DNA from 2 places in the Allobosea sp. GW822-FHT05A11 genome. Region 1 is predicted to be linked to the other one. Evidence: predicted binding sites of a transcription regulator. Region 1 holds the regulator's gene; the other holds the start of a gene.

Region 1 (8,152 bases):
CCGAGATCAAGAAGGCGAGCCCCTCCAAGGGCTTGATCCGCGCCGATTTCGACCCGCCTTCGCTCGCCCGCGCCTATGCGGCCGGCGGCGCGGCCTGCCTCTCCGTCCTGACCGATGCGCCCTCCTTCCAGGGGCGGCCGGAGTTCCTGACGCAGGCGCGCGAGGCCGCAGGCCTGCCCGCCTTGCGCAAGGATTTCCTCTACGAGCCTTATCAGGTCTACGAGGCCCGCTCCTGGGGCGCCGACTGCATCCTGATCATCATGGCCGGTGTCGACGACGCCACCGCCAGGGCGCTGAACGAGACCGCGCGCGAACTCGGCATGGATGTCCTCGTCGAGGTCCATGACGATGCCGAGCTCGACCGGGCGCTCAAGCTCGAAAGCCGCCTGCTCGGCATCAATAACCGCGACCTGCGCAGCTTCAATGTCGATCTTGCGGTCACCGAGCGACTGGCGCCGCGCGTGCCGGTTGATCGGATCGTCATCAGCGAAAGCGGCATCTTCACGCATGAGGACATCGCCCGGCTCAATCCGATCGGCGTCAACAGCTTCCTCGTCGGCGAGAGCCTGATGCGGCAGGCCGACGTCACCGCCGCGACGCAGGCGCTGCTGACCGGCAAGGCCGTCGCGGCGTGAGCCGGCTCAGCCATCTCGACGCGCAAGGCCAGGCGCATATGGTCGATGTCGGCGGCAAGGCCGAGACGACCCGCATGGCGACCGCCGAGGGCCAGGTGGTGATGGCGCCGGAGACGATCGCGATCGTGCGCGACGGCAACGCCAAGAAGGGCGACGTGCTCGGCACCGCGCGCCTCGCCGGCATCATGGCGGCGAAGCGTACGCATGAATTGATCCCGCTCTGCCACCCGCTGCTGCTCAGCAAGATCGCCGTCGATCTCGCGATCGACGAGGCCCTGCCGGGCGTGCGGGTGCGCGCGGAGGTGAAGATGAAGGGCCAGACCGGCGTCGAGATGGAGGCACTCACTGCCGTCTCCGTCGCCTGTCTCACCGTCTACGACATGGTCAAGGCCGTCGACCGGGCGATGCGGATCGAGAACATCCGCCTGCTGCACAAATCCGGCGGCCAGTCCGGCGATTACGAGGCGAAAGCTAGCTGATGGCGCTCACCCCGGTCCCCGTCGCGCGCAAGGCGCTGCTCGACAGCATTCCGGGGCCGACCGGGGCGGAAACCCTACCGCTGGCGCAATGCGCCTGGCGGGTGCTCGCCGGCGAGGTCAAGGCGCTCAGGACGCAACCGCCCTTCGCCAATTCGGCCATGGATGGCTATGCCGTGCGCGGCGACGAGATGGCGGAAGGCGTTTCGCTCACTGTCATCGGCGAATCCGCTGCCGGCCGGGCCTTCGATGGATCGGTCGGGCCGGGACAGGCCGTCCGCATCTTTACCGGCGCGCCGATGCCTGAAGGTGCCGACACCGTCCTGATGCAGGAGGATGCCGACGGCGTCGGCGGCCCGGTGATTCAGGTCCGCGTGCCGCCGGCGAAGGGCAAGTTCCTGCGCGCCGCGGGGCTCGATTTCCACGAAGGCAACGTGCTGCTGCAAGCCGGGCGCGTGCTCGACAGTGCCGCGCTCGGCCTTGCCGCTGCGATGGGGCATCCGACTTTGCCTGTCCGGCGGAAGCCTCGGGTGGCGATTCTCGCCACCGGAGACGAACTGGTGGCGCCGGGCGAGCCGGTCGGCCGCGACCAGATCGTCGCCTCGAACTCGTTCTCGCTCGCCGCTTTGGTCGAGAAGGCTGGTGGCACTGTCATCGATCTCGGCATCGCCCGCGACGACCATGCCGATCTCGCCAGCAAGATCGCGCAAGCCCGCGAGGCCGATGCCGATGTGCTGATCACGCTGGGCGGTGCCTCCGTCGGCGCGCATGACCTCGTGCAGGAGGCATTGACGCGCGCCGGCATGGCCCTCGGCTTCTGGAAGATCGCAATGCGGCCGGGCAAACCGATGATGACCGGGCGCCTCGGCCGGATGGTCGTGGTTGGGTTGCCCGGCAATCCGGTCTCCTCAATCGTCTGCGGCCATCTCTTCGTGCTGCCCTTGATCGAGGCGCTGCTCGGCATAGCGGATGCCGATCGCGACCGCAGCATCCCCGCCATTCTCGGCCGCGACATGCCCGGTAACGACGAGCGCGAGGATTACCTGCGCTCGGAGCTCACGCTGACGCCGGAAGGCTGGGTGGCGACGCCCTTCGACCGGCAGGATTCCTCGATGCTGGGAACATTGGCGCGGGCGCAGGCCCTGACGATTCGGCCCGCCCATGCCGCTCCCGCGAAGAAAGGCGAGGCCTGCCGCATCCTGCCCTTGCGGTAGCGGCTTGCGGAACACAAGCAGAACGCGTATGGTGTTCGTGCTTTGTTTCGAATCTGCGCATTGAGGGGCTGGCGGCGACCATGCTGACACGCAAGCAACACGAACTCCTGCGCTTCATCCAGGAACGCTTGCGCGAGAGTGGCGTGCCGCCCTCCTTCGACGAGATGAAGGATGCGCTCGACCTGCGCTCGAAATCCGGCATTCACCGCCTGATCATGGCCCTGGAGGAGCGCGGCTTCATCCGCCGCCTGCCGAACCGGGCGCGCGCGCTCGAAGTCATCAAGATGCCGGACGGGCTCGGCGCGCCTCAGGCGCGGCCCCGCTTCAGCCCGGCCATCGTCCAGGGCGGCCTGGGCTCACAGCCCAGCATGGCCAAGCCGCGCCCTGCCGAGGACGACAGCCGGCATTCCATCGCCATCCCGGTGATGGGCCGCATCGCGGCGGGTACGCCGATCTCGGCGATCCAGAGCCGCAGCCACACCGTCTCGCTGCCGCCGGACATGCTCGGCTCCGGCGAGCATTACGCGCTGGAAGTGCGCGGTGATTCGATGGTCGAGGCCGGCATTCTCGATGGAGACACCGTCGTCATCCGCAGGCAGGACACGGCCAATACCGGCGACATCGTCGTGGCACTGATCGATGACGAGGAAGCGACGCTGAAGCGCCTGCGCAAGCGCGGCTCCTCGATCGCGCTCGAAGCGGCGAACCCGGCCTACGAGACCCGCGTGCTCGGCCCCGACCGGGTCAAGATCCAGGGCCGGCTGGTCAATCTGATGCGGCGCTACTGAAGGCGTTCGGTGTCGGCCTCGGCTTCGTTATCGGCGGCCGGTGCGGGCTGTGCGGTGACCGACTGATTGGTGGGACGCGTGCCTGGCTCCGTCAGGCGCCGCTCGCGCCGGCGGCTCCAGGGCCGCTCACTGTCGGACTGCTCCGCGATATGGCTGCTCCATCCCGACGCCGTCCGGTAGAGCGAGGTCGCGCCGTCGCGCGATAGCATCATGCGCTCGACCAGCCTGGCCTTGCAGGTGCCGCCCCAGGGGACGGCGGTGACGACGAGGTCGGCGCGCTGGCAATCCTCGATGATGGCGAGTCGCTCGCGCGTATAGGAGATTGTGCGCTTGTCGGCGGTCTGCGCAACGCATGCCAGCCGGTCGCAGGCGATGCCGGCGCGCAAGCTGGGATCGTTGGGCGAGCGGCTGTCGCCATCGGCGGCGAGCCATTGCTGCAGGACGAAGCGGCTGGGCTTGCCCGCGATGGCGAGGCGGCCATCGGGACCGCGCACCGCCAGCCCGGAGCCGTCGCGCTCGATCAGGATCTCCGGCCGCTCCGGCTTTCCGGCGAACGCGACGCCGAGGATCAGCGGCAGGGCCGCAAGCCAACGCCAGGCCGTGGTCCAGAGCGTCAGCCAAAGAAGCGTTAGCGCGAAGCCAGCCAGCACGCCTGAGCCGAAAGCCGCCACCGTCACGGTGGAATGGTCGATGGCCGCGACCCAATGCGCCACCTTGAGGACGACGTCGGAGGCGAGCCCCATCAAGGCCCAGGCCGGCCAGTCCAGCCCGAACGGATAGGCGAGCACGCCGAACACCGCCGCCGGCATGACGAAGAGCGAGACGAAGGGCAGCGCCATGGCGTTGCCGAGCAGGCCGAAGGGATTGAAGGTCTGGAAGTGATAGGCTCCGAAGGGGGCTGTCGCGGCCGTCGCCAGCATGGTGGTGACGAGGATGCCGAGCGCCGCCGTCCAAACGGCTCCGAGCGGCCAGGGCAACACGCGCGGCGGCTCGGTGCGGCTTCGCCCTTCCCAGCGTTCCGCGAAGGCGATCAGCGCCGCGACCGCACCGAAGGACATCTGGAAGCTCGGCCCGAGCAAGGCCTCCGGCTCGCGCAGCAGCACGATCATCGCTGCGAGCGCGAGATTGCGCATGCTGAGCGCGGCGCGGTCGACAAGGATCGCGCCGAGCATGACCAGCGTCATGATGAGCGAGCGCTCGGTCGCGACATCGCTCCCGGAAAAGATGCAATAGGCGGTCGCGCCGAGCATCGCCGCTGCCGCCGCGATCTTCTTGACCTGCCAATGCAGCGCCACCGTCTGCGACAGGACCAGCAGCGCCCGGACCAGCCAGAAGATCGTGCCGGCGGCGAGCACCATATGCAGGCCCGAGATCGAGACAATATGTTATCTGATTATTTTACTTCGATCCCGTGCAATGCTTGCCTCTCAGGATCCAACTCAAGCCAAACTATTCACTGTCGATTCCGTGCGCACCCCGGCTTCTTCATATCGCCAATCCGGGATCGACCAGACGCGGATCCTATCCAGCAAATCAGAATCATTGACCGTGACGTGCAACCTGGGCACGTGTGGCGCTAGGCTTCGATCTAGGAGGAACGGCCGATTTCATCCGCAGCATTGACCGATGCCGCCTTCGAAGAAAGGCCTTCCACGCACCCTTCCCTAACCCCGCGTGAGCACATCGCGCGAGTCGCGGATCGCAAGATCAAAGGGTTTCTGGGGACGATCGATGAAACCGGCGAATATTACGATTCGGTCCACAAGCAGAATCAGAGCCTGTCGCAGCACATCATAGCGGACTACCACGGCCGGTTCCTGATCGAGCTGATCCAAAACGCCAACGATGCGCACGCCAAATGGCGGCGCGATGGCGAGATAGCCTTGCTTCTGGCCAGCGACGAGGGCGATTGCGGTACTCTCTACGTAGCAAACCGGGGCCAGCCTTTCGGGCGCAAGAACGTCGATGCCCTTTGCGAAATGGGTCTGTCCAGCAAGCCCCCAGGCGAAGCCGTCGGTAATAAGGGTCTGGGATTTCGTAGCGTGCGTCACGTGACCGACACGCCCGAAATCTTCTCACGTATGGTGGAGGATGGTCCAGGGACCGGCTTCGACGGCTATCGCTTCACCTTCGCCCGCGGTCCCGAACTCGATCCGCTGCTGCCGGATGATAGGAGGAGAGAGCTGGCGCGCGATGATCTGCCGGCGTTCTACATTCCCCGATGGATCGAGGAGGTCCCGGCAGCCGTTCTTGAGTTCGCGGAGCGCGGGTTTTCCACCGTCATCCGACTGCCGCTTCGAAATGCCCCGGCATTGGAGGTGGTGCGGACGGAAATGGTCGGTCTCGCGAAGGCCGACGCCCCGATGCTCCTGTTCCTGCGGCGGATCAGCAGGCTCGAGGTTCGCATCGAGGGGCAGAAGCTCCCCGAGCAAGCCATGTCGCTGGTTTTCGAAAGAAGCGAGGCGACGGTGGCCGACGGTTCCGGCCCCATGCTCGTGGATCTCGGTGTGAGCGGACGATTCTGGGTCGCCCACACCGACATCAACGAGTCCGAGATGCAGGCGGCGGTAACCCACGGCCTCGAATCGGGAGCGCTTCCGCAGAGTTGGCGCGGCTGGAAAGGCGCCGGTGAGGTCGCACTCGCCGTACCTCTGGGCGACGAACGCCCCGGCTTCAATCCCCGTCTGTACACGTTCCTGCCCATGGGGCGTGGCGCGACCTCGCCATTCCGGGGACATTTGCACGGCAGCTTCTTTCCAAGTTCGAACCGCGTGAGCCTCGACCCCACCGTTAGGGTGAACGCGTTGGTCTTGGAACATGCCGTCGAGCTGGCTTCGGAGACGGCCCGGTGGCTAGAGCTTCGCAGCGCGATGGAAAGGGACGTCACGGTTCCGATCGTCGCGGCGGTCCGGGCAGCCGTGGACCTCTTGCTCTGGAAGACGCCAACGAGCCTCCTCGAGCGCGATGCGGAAGTCGATGCCGACGAAGGGGAAGAAGACGATGCGATCGACCTCGGCAAGGCCATGGCCGCCGAGATTGTGCGACGCTGGTCGGCGACCTCGTTGGCCGACGCTGCGTTCGTGCCGTGCTTGGGCGATTGGACCGGAGATCGTCTGGCTCGTCCCGAATTGGGGCCGGTCGCCTGGACCACTCCGACAAGGGCGAGGCGGCCGACCACGATCGGCAAGACGTTCTCCCTGGACGTTCTCGCGCGCCACGGAGCCGCCGCCGGCGTCGCGCCGGTCTGGGCAGGGCTCGGGCAGAGGCGCTCGGAACTCCTTGCAGATTTCCTTCGGCAACACGCCGGAGGACACTTCAAGGATCGGATGACCAACACCGAGCGCGCGCAGATCGCGGAGGGTCTCGCGAGGGACTTGGCAAAGGCTAAGAAGGCCGACTGGGTAAAGTGGACGGCCTTCTATCAAGAGCTTTCGGAATTCGTGGGCACCGATGCGGCCGCGCTCGCCGGCCGCGAAATCCTGATCTGCCAGGACGGCAGCCTTAGGGCGACGCGTTCGGCCGCGCCCTTGGAAAGGACCGCCACCGACGGTGCGACGCGTCGCAAGCGACGCGAGCCCCGTGAGGCGATGGTGTTCATGCCGCCGCGCCGGGGCGAGGCCGAGGACGGTATCGGCGAGGACTTCTATCCGCCGGTGCCGGCGAGAGAGTTCTTCGCCTTCCTGAACGATGGGCTGCCGTGGTATTCCGAGCTTGCGACCGCTCGTCAATTTCTAGAGGAGGACTTGGTTGCGCCGTTCGAAAGTGAGGCGCTGCTCACCCGCATTTCCCAAATCGTCGAGCGGGACGGTACAAGGAAGGTCATGTCCGCATGCCTTCGCTGGGCCTTCGCGATCTGGCGTCGGTCCGTCGCGGTCAAACGGCCGGTCGCGCTGGGCCCCAACTATCGACTTTTCGTCCCGACGATGCAGGGCGAGTTCATTCGCGCCGCCGATGCGGTGTTTTCGTCGGCATGGCCCGAGCGAACACTCGGCCACCAGCTGCAGCAATTTCTCGAATTGGCGCCCGCGGGCTCTCCCGACATCGAGGACGTGCGCACGCGACGCCTCGCCAATCCGTCGCATTCGGTCTTCGGGATGAAGCAAACGGAGGCATGGACCGACTTCCTTTGGGGTGTCGGCGTGCAACGCGGGCTGGAGCCTAAGTCGAGAGAGACGACTAATTATGTCGAGGCCTGGCGAGTATCGAGCTTCGATTTCCTGAAGGATCTGGAGCTGCCGGAGTCGTTTGGTCCCCTTATCAAGAAGGACATCGGAGTGCTGCCGAAGATCGAGGTCGGATTGCCGACGTCGACCAGATACGACGTGGGGGCGCTGTGGTGGATGCCGGCGCAGGCGGACATCGACACTTTTAGCAACGAGGCGCTCGACGCGTACGCGCGATTGATCGTCGAGTGGATCGGCAGGGCCGAGCACGAGCACCTCTGGATGGAGGTCAAGCATCAACACAACTATCGATCGGACAAGCGCGACTGGCCGACGCCCCTCGCCGCGTTCCTGCGATCGGCGGCCTGGGTACCCTGCGAGGAGCCGGGCGAGGACGAGTTGAAGCGGAGCCGGCACACGGGACGCGACGTTTGGTTGTCGACGGGTAGCGATCGCTATCCCCCGTTTCTTCGCCGGCCATCCCATCGCCTTGCGCGAGCGCTCGATCGTGCGACGGACGGCGCCATGACAATCTTGCGCGAATGCGCTGGTTTCAGGTCGTTCAACGCCGACGAAAGCCTACTTGAGCAGGTCGATTTCCTGGCGAAGCAGTTCGCCGAGGGCCACGTCAGGAGATTTCACGAGCGCGAGTTGATGAACGTCTACAACCGGTGTTGGACGCGCCTGGCGGATCAGCACGCGGCCTGGACCGTAATGCCTTCTGCCCGGTCTCCAAGCCAACTTTTGGCCCGGCGAAAGGGGCAGCTCGGGTTGGCGAAGATGCGCGGAGCCGATGCCGACACCGTCTATGTTCGGGACAGTGCCGATGCTGTCGCTGCGAACCTGGTCGAGGTCATCGGCGATCCGCTATTCGAC
Region 2 (8,152 bases), on a different contig from region 1:
CCGACATCGGCCGAGGTCGTCTGGATCGTCGCCACCGTGTCCGAGAGGCGATCCACCGTCTCGTTGAAGTCGTCGCGCAGCTTGGCATAGGCGGCGGGCATGTCCGCTTCGATGCGGTGGCGCAGATCGCCCTCCGAAAGGGCGGCAAGCCCCTTGGCGAGCGCTTCGACGACCCGTTCCAGCTCCTGAGCCTGCTCCATCTGCTCGCGCGCCGCCGCTTGTCGCTGTGCCTCTGTCTGGCGGCGGGTTTCACCCATCAATTCGGCCTGCGCGGCAGCATCCTGTTCCAGCCGGATCTTCTCGATGGATGCATGGTGCAGCACCTCGACGGCGTTGGCCATGGCGCCGAACTCGCGGTCGCCGCCGAAAGCGGGAACGGGCGTGTCCAGATCACCTTGAGCGAGCCGCTTCAGAGCCGCGCTCAAGGTCGCGAGCGGCTTCATCATGCGACGTACGAGCCAGAACAGCAGGCCCGCCGCGACGGCCGCGATCGCCAGGCCGGCAATGATGTTGGCGCGGATCATCTCGCCGATGACGGCCAGGAATTCCTCCTGCTTGATGCCGACATAGAGAATGCCGATCACGTTGCCGTCCGATTTCTGGATGATCGGCTCGTAGATCGTGAAATAGGGCACGCCGAGAATGTCGGCTGCGCCGGAATAGGTGCGTTTCTCCTTGAAGACGGCATCATGGGCCGGGCCCTGTGCCAGCTTGGTGCCGACGGCCCGCGTGCCGTCCGGCTTCATGACGTTGGTCGTCACCCGGGTATCGCCCATGAAGACCGTGGCGGTACCGCCGGAAAGCTCCTTCACCTTGTCGACCGCGGCGAAGTTGCCGTTTACGCTTTCACCGCCGAAAATGAGTTTGCCACCCTCGAATCTGGGCTCGCCCTTGGCAAGAAGGATATCCCGCAGAAGGTTGATGTTGACCATCAGGCTCGACTGGGCCCGTTCCCGCATCGCCTTCTCGGCCGCGCGAAGGGACACCGCGACCGAGGCTGCCACGGCAACGCCGACGATCAATACGGCCAATATCGCCAGACGTGTCGCGATCGGAAGTCGCAGAAAAGGCAGTTTCAGCATGAAGGGCCATCTCTCGGGAAAAACGACGCGGTATGGCAGCTATGGAGTGCACGCCGCCGGCAACGCATAGGTTTAGGCTGCAGGCGTGGTCGAGATGCCTAGTCCAGGCCGGCATTCGATCGTATTGAGTGCTGATAGCGCCTGAATTTCTTCCAGATAATGCTTAAAACTGTTCTAATGCCGCAACGGGCGGGCCGCCCGGGCATGAACGCGTACTTTCGCTATGGCCGGCCGAGCAGCGCAGCTTCCGCATCGCAAGTGCAGAAATGAAAAGCGCAGGAAGCGTTTGCGGTGACGGCAGGCGTGAAGGCGCCGGTGCCTACTCGGCAGCGCGTTTCAGCTCCAGCCCCTTGGCGAAGGGCAGCTTCGGCTCGCTCTTCTCGTCGTCGAATTCGAGCGCGCCGATCCTCTCGGCGCGGCTCGTCACCTTGCCGGCCGAGGTCTTGATCTGGCCGACATCGTCCTGTGCCTGCCGGAAATGATTGTCGAGCTTGTCGACGCGCTCGCCGAGCCGGCGCACGTCGTCGAGCAGCTTGCCGACTTCGGTCTGGATCACCTGCGCCTCTTCCCGCATCCGCGCATCGCGAACCAGCGACTGCATCAGCTGGATCGCCAGCGCCAGGAGCGAGGGCGAGACGATCATGATGCGCGCCCGGTGCGCCCGCTGCACGACATCGTCGAAATGCTCGTGCAGATCGGCATAGATCGATTCCGAGGGGACGAAGAGCAGGGCGATATCCTGCGTCTCGCCGGGCAGGAAATAGCGCTCGGCGATATCCTTCACATGCACGCCGACATCGCTGCGCACGCGCTGGCCGGCCGTCTTCTTCGCGTCGTCGCCGCGCGCCTCGCGCAGCAGCGTGAAGCTCTCCAGCGGGAACTTGGCGTCGATGACGAGGCCGCGCCCGTCGCCGGGCAGGGTGACGAGGCAGTCCGGCCGCTTGCCGTTGGAAAGCTGTGGCTGGAAGGCGAAGAAGGCGGCTGGCAGCCCGTCGCGGATGATCGCTTCCATCCGGCCCTGGCCATAGGCGCCGCGCGCCTGCTTGTTGGCGAGCACGTCGCGGAGCGTCACGACCTCGGAGGTGAGGTCGGTCAGGTTCTTCTGGGCGCTGTCGATCACCGCCAGCCGCTCCTGCAGCTTGCTGAGGCTTTCGGTGGTCTGGCGGACATTCTGCTCGAGACCTTGGCCGACCTTGTGGCTCAGGCCGTCCATCCGGTCGGCGACGAGGCGGGCGAGATCGCCCTGCCGGGTCGACAGGATTTCGGCCATCGACTGCATCCGGCCGGCGAGCTCGGCCTGCTGGCGGTTCATCTCGGCGACCTTGTCGTCCATTTCGCGGGCGCGCTCAGTCGCCATCGCTGCCTCGATCGCGCGGCTCCGGCCGCCACGCCAGCCGGCGATCACCGCCATCAGCAGCAGGGCGAGGCTCAGGGCCCCGAAGCCCAGCGCGGCCTCGGCCCATGTCACCGGGCGTTCCAGCAGGGTGAAGGCGATCTCGTTCATGCGCGGGAGCCTAGCCGATTCGACAGGGAATTGCGAACGAAAGCGGAACAGTTTGACCGCTCCTCCACAAATGCTTATGTCCCGGGCTCAACAGCTCTTTCTCCTTGGAATCCCATGTCCGTTCGCCCGCTCGTCATCCTGCCCGACGCCCAGCTTCGCCTCGTCTCGAAGCCGGTCGAGGCCGTTACGCCCGAGATCAGGACGCTGGTCGCGGACATGTTCGAGACGATGTACGACGCGCCCGGCATCGGGCTCGCGGCGATCCAGATCGGCGTGCCGCTGCGCGTGGTGACGATCGACCTGTCGAAGCCCGAGACGAAGGAGGGCGAGGAGCCCGAGCCGAAGAAGCCGCAGGTCTTCATCAACCCGGAGGTCATCTGGTCCTCGGACGAATTCAGCGCCTACGAGGAAGGTTGCCTCTCGATCCCGGAATATTACGAGGAGGTCGAGCGTCCGGCCGAGGTCAAGGTCCGCTACATGGATCTCGACGGCAAGACCCATGAGATCGCGGCCGATGGCTTGCTCTCGACCTGCCTGCAGCACGAAATCGACCATCTCGATGGCGTGCTCTTCATCGACCACATCTCGCGGCTGAAGCGCGAGCGCGTCACCAAGAAATTCGCCAAGGCAGCCAAGCGCGAACGGGCTGCGTAGCGAGCGGTCGTATCCGAGCCCTCGTCCTGAGGAGCCGCGGTACGCGGCGTCTCGGAGGGTGCTTCAGGAGACGACTGGATCATCCCTTGGGACGCAGCCCCTGGCTGCTCCTCAGGATGAGGGCTGTTCTATTCTTCCCGGTGTCGAGCCGGGCCAAGGTAAGGTCGAGCGTATGAGCTTGCGCGTCATCTTCATGGGCACGCCGGATTTTGCCGTGCCGGTGCTGACCGAGATCGTAGGCCAGGGGCATGAGGTCGTCTCCTGCTACACCCGCCCCCCGGCGCAGGCTGGCCGCGGCCTCGAAACGAAGCCTTCGCCGGTGCACCGTGCCGCCGAGCGTTTCGGCATCCCGGTCTTCACGCCCAAGACGCTGAAGACGCCGGAGCAGGCCGAGATCATCGCCTCGCATCAGGCCGATGTCGCCGTCGTCGTCGCCTATGGCATGATCCTGCCCCAGGCGATCCTCGATCTGCCCGAGCTCGGCTGCCTTAATCTCCATGCCTCGCTGCTGCCGCGCTGGCGCGGCGCCGCCCCGATCCAGCGTGCGATCATGGCGGGCGATGCCGAGAGCGGCGTCTGTGTGATGAAGATGGAAGCAGGGCTCGATACCGGCCCCGTCGCCATGGTCGAGAGCCTCGCCATCGGCCCGGACATGACCGCCGGCGAATTGCATGACCGGCTCAGCCCCCTCGGCGCCGATCTGATGGTGCGCGCGCTCGCTGCGCTCGGGCGCGGCGGCCTGCAGTTCACGCCGCAGCCGGAAGAGGGTGTGACCTATGCGAGCAAGATCGCGAATGCCGAGGCGAAGCTGAGCTGGACCCTGCCGGCGCAGCAGGTCCACGACCTCGTGCGCGGCCTCTCGCCCTTCCCGGGCGCCTTCGCCGAGATCGATCTCGGCAAGGGGCCGGAGCGCCTGAAGATCCTGCGCACGGCCCGGGCCGGCGGCGCGGCCGAGCCCGGCACGCTGCTCGACGACGAGGGCAGTGTCGCCTGCGCCGTCGGGGCGGTGAAGCTGCTTCAGGTCCAGCGCGCCGGCAAGGCGCCGATGAGCGGGGCCGAGTTCCTGCGCGGCGCCCGGCTCGGAGCCGGCGACAAGCTTTGAATGAGCAGGCCATTGTCCGAAAACCGCTTCGCACTTTTCGGTAGCCAGCTCTGATGCCGCGCTACAAGCTCGTCATCGAGTACGACGGCACGCCGTTCTCGGGCTGGCAGCGCCAGCTCAACGGCCCGTCCGTGCAGCAGAGCGTCGAGGAGGCGGTGGAAGCGTTCTGCGGTCATCCCGTCCGCTTGCATTGCGCCGGCCGGACCGATGCCGGCGTCCACGCCACCCATCAGGTCGCCCATGTCGATATCGACAAGGAATGGCGCACCGATGTCGTGCGCGACGCGACCAACGCCCGGCTGAAGCGGATTCCTGTCGCTGTGCTCAGCGCCGAACCGGTCCCCGGTGATTTCGACGCCCGCATCTCGGCGCGGCGCCGCTATTACGTCTACCGCATCCTCGACCGCCGGGCCCAGCCGGCGCTCGATCGCGACCGCGTCTGGCATGTGCCGGTCAAGCTCGATCACGAGGCGATGGACCGCGCGGCCAAGGCGCTGCTCGGACAGCACGACTTCACCACCTTCCGGGCTGCCGAATGCCAGGCCAACAGTCCGATCCGCACGCTGGATCGTTGCGATGTCCGCCGCGAGGGCTCCGAGATCGTCGTCTATGTCCATGCCCGCTCCTTCCTGCATCATCAGGTCCGCTCGATCGTCGGCTGCCTGAAGATGGTCGGGATGGGCCGCTGGCCGGAGAACAAGGTCGGCAAGGTCCTGGCCGCCCGCGACCGCTCGCAATGCGCGGCGCTGGCGCCTTCCTGCGGGCTCTATCTCGCCGGGGTCGACTATGTCGATCCGTCGGCTTGAAGCCGCGGCGCCTCAGAACAGGCCGAACAGCCGCGTGACGCCGTAGTCGAGCACCAGGCTGGCGGCGACCAGCGGCAGGGCGACGCCGCGAACCTCCGGGCCGAAAACCGCCCGCGCCACGCAATAGCGCAGCCTCAGCACGATCGCGGCGAAGAAGAGCGACTGCACGATCGCGAGCTTCGGCGGCGCCCAGCCGATCGCGAAGATCGCTGCCGGGACCGCCATCAGGCTGGCCGAGACGATGCCGGCCCAGTTCCAGGCGATCACGAAGCTGGTGAAGCGCGGGCTTTGCGCGAGCTCCGGGCGCAGCACGATCAGCAGGGCCGGGACGGCAAGGATGGTGAGCGCCATCGCCGCGATCACCGACAGGGCGAGCGTCGGCGCGGCGAACAATCCGGCGCTGTTCGGCAGCCCGGCGACCAGGCGCACCGCCGCGAGGATGGCGACCGTCGCCGGCAGCATCAGCGCGAAGGCGAGGAAGGAGCGCCAGAACCCGTCCCGCGTCAGGTCGAGCTCGGGGAGAGCTTCGGCGCCCCGCGTCATGAGGTGCCAGGAGCCGCGCAGCGAACGCGCGACGTCATCGGCTGCCAGCCTCATCACGGTCTCCATCATCTGCGATCTTAGACTTTCGTCTAACCGCGATAATGGACCGTGGTTCCGTCGCGTCAAGCCTGACGGTGCGCGGCAAAATAGCTGGTAATCAAACGATGCGTGATCCGTTCGAGCGCCACGAGGTCGGCGACGGCGACGAATTCGTCGATCTGGTGCATCGTCTTGCCGACGACGCCGTATTCGACGACGGGGCAGTAATTCTTGATGAAGCGCGCGTCCGAGGTGCCGCCCGTGGTCGAGAGCGCCGGGCGCTTGCCGGTCTCGGCCTCGATCGCGTCGGCGACGATCGCGACGAAGGGGCCGGGTTCGGTCAGGAAGGCGACCGCATTGGTCGGCTGGACCTCGAGTGTGTAGCGCACCTGGTTGCCGGCCGCCTCGTGCAGGCGCCGTTCCAGTTCGGCGGCGAGCGTCTCCGGCGTCCATGTGTCGTTGAAGCGGATGTTGAAGGCCGCCTTCGCCTGCGCCGGGATGACGTTGGTCGCGGGGTTGCCGACATCGAGCGTCGTCACTTCGAGATTGCTCGGGTCGAAATGCTGCGTGCCGCCGTCGAGCGGTGTAGCGTCGAGAGCGGCGAGCAGGCGCACCATGCCGCGGATCGGGTTGTCGGCGAGATGGGGATAGCCGACGTGACCCTGCGTGCCCTGGACGGTGAGCTTGCCGGTCAGCGACCCGCGCCTGCCGATCTTGATCATGTCGCTCATCGTCGCCGGATTGGTCGGCTCGCCGAGGATGCAATGGTCGAAGCGCTCGCCGCGCTCATGCGCCCAGGCGAGCAGCTTGACCGTGCCGTTGACCGAGGGGCCTTCCTCGTCGCCGGTGACCAGGAAGGCGATCGAGCCGGGCGCATCGGGATTGTCACGGCCGTAGCGGATCGCGGCTGCGACCATGGCGGCGAGCCCACCCTTCATGTCGCAGGCGCCGCGCCCGTAGAGCGTTCCATTCTCGATCGCGCCGCCGAAGGGCTCGCGCGTCCAGGCAGCCTCGTCGCCGACAGGAACGACATCGGTATGGCCGGCGATCACGAAGACCGGAGCGGTGCTGCCGATGCGGGCATAGAGATTCTCGACATCAGGCGTGCCGGGCTCGCTGAAGGCCGGGCGATGCACATCATAGCCTTCCGCCGAGAGCACGGCGGCAAGCAGCGCGAGCGCGCCGCCTTCTTCGGGCGTCACCGAGGGGCAGCGGACCAGGGCCTGCGTCAAGGCGACGGGGTCGGCTGGATCGAAAGGCAGTACGGGGGTGGGGGATGTGGGTGCGGCGCTCATTCCGCCGCTTTAGAGCATCGGCCCGAAAAGTGGAATGCGGTTTTCGGGAAAGCCGATGCAAAATCAAAGATCTAGAGCATCGGGTTGGTATTCAATCCGATGTTCTAGCCCCCGCTGGCGTGGCCGCAACTCTATCCTGCTTCGTTGCCGACGGCAGTAGCCCGAGATCGATGAAGGCGACGACCCAGGCCATAGTCGAGATCGCCTCCAGCGACGGGCGCCAGCCGAACGGCATGACGACGCGCAGATGCTCCGGCAGCACGATCGCGCAGACCAGCAGGATGCCGAAGAGCGGTGTGCTGCCACGGTCGGTGGCACGCTTCGCTGCCAGCGCGGCCCAGGGAAACAGGGCGAAGGCCTTGACGAAGGCGACGACCATGATCGCGTCCCGGTAACCGACCAAAAGCGGCACGGTGCGCTGGATGGCGAGCAGCGTCAGCGCGACCGCGATGCTGCCAAGCCAGAAGGTCCGCAAGCCGATGCGGCCATCGAAATCGCTGAAGAGGCGGATCAGGGACATCAGGCAAGCTCCGATGGCCTTTGTCGCACGGCTTGCCGCGAGGGTGAAGCTTATGGTGAATAAAAGGTTAACGGGGCGCCTAAGAGTTTATATCGGCCCAGAAAGGGCTTGAACGCGGCGGGGCTGGCGGTTAGCTGCGGAACACGCGTTGCTTTCAGCTCGCGGCCTGCCGTTCCCCTTGTCGTGAAGTGCAGTTGAAGGGCGCCTCCGCGCGGCCCCAGTGAGGTTTCGAGCATGACCATCCGTTTCCATCGCGGCGACCTGCCGGACGGCTATGAGGCCGGGTCGAGCGTCGCGATCGATACCGAGACGCTCGGCCTCAATCCGCACCGCGACCGGCTCTGCGTCGTCCAGCTGTCGCGCGGCGACGGCACCGCCGATGTCGTGCAGATTCCCAAGGGCGGCGAGCGTCCGAAGAACCTGATCCGCCTGCTCGAGGACCCGGCCGTTCTGAAGCTCTTCCACTTCGCCCGCTTCGACGTCGCAGTGCTCAAGCACGCCTTCGGCGTGGTCACGGCGCCGGTCTATTGCACCAAGATCGCCTCGAAGCTGACCCGCACCTATACCGACCGGCACGGGCTCAAGGATCTTGTGCGCGAACTGCTCG

What was found. The regulator LexA, encoded in region 1, represses DNA repair genes until DNA is damaged. The targets are predictions, from matches to a motif close to TGTTCNNNNTGTGTTCNG.
Region 2: the regulator LexA is predicted to act here: its motif matches at 2,619-2,636, upstream of AC1RLU_RS12495 (DNA recombination protein RmuC).

Annotation. Positions count from the first base shown of each region.
Region 1 is NZ_JBXAMI010000002.1:112,048-120,199, forward strand. Features, by position in the region: gene trpC (indole-3-glycerol phosphate synthase TrpC) at 1-635, shown strand, start outside; gene moaC (cyclic pyranopterin monophosphate synthase MoaC) at 632-1,114, shown strand; gene AC1RLU_RS05975 (molybdopterin molybdotransferase MoeA) at 1,114-2,325, shown strand; gene lexA (transcriptional repressor LexA) at 2,406-3,113, shown strand; gene AC1RLU_RS05985 (ComEC/Rec2 family competence protein) at 3,107-4,495, opposite strand; gene AC1RLU_RS05990 (protein NO VEIN domain-containing protein) at 4,733-8,152, shown strand, end outside.
Region 2 is NZ_JBXAMI010000003.1:611,798-619,949, reverse strand. Features, by position in the region: gene AC1RLU_RS12500 (methyl-accepting chemotaxis protein) at 1-1,082, opposite strand, end outside; gene AC1RLU_RS12495 (DNA recombination protein RmuC) at 1,402-2,586, opposite strand; gene def (peptide deformylase) at 2,701-3,240, shown strand; gene fmt (methionyl-tRNA formyltransferase) at 3,413-4,342, shown strand; gene truA (tRNA pseudouridine(38-40) synthase TruA) at 4,396-5,148, shown strand; gene AC1RLU_RS12475 (hypothetical protein) at 5,161-5,745, opposite strand; gene dapE (succinyl-diaminopimelate desuccinylase) at 5,814-7,025, opposite strand; gene AC1RLU_RS12465 (DUF805 domain-containing protein) at 7,117-7,545, opposite strand; gene AC1RLU_RS12460 (ribonuclease D) at 7,780-8,152, shown strand, end outside.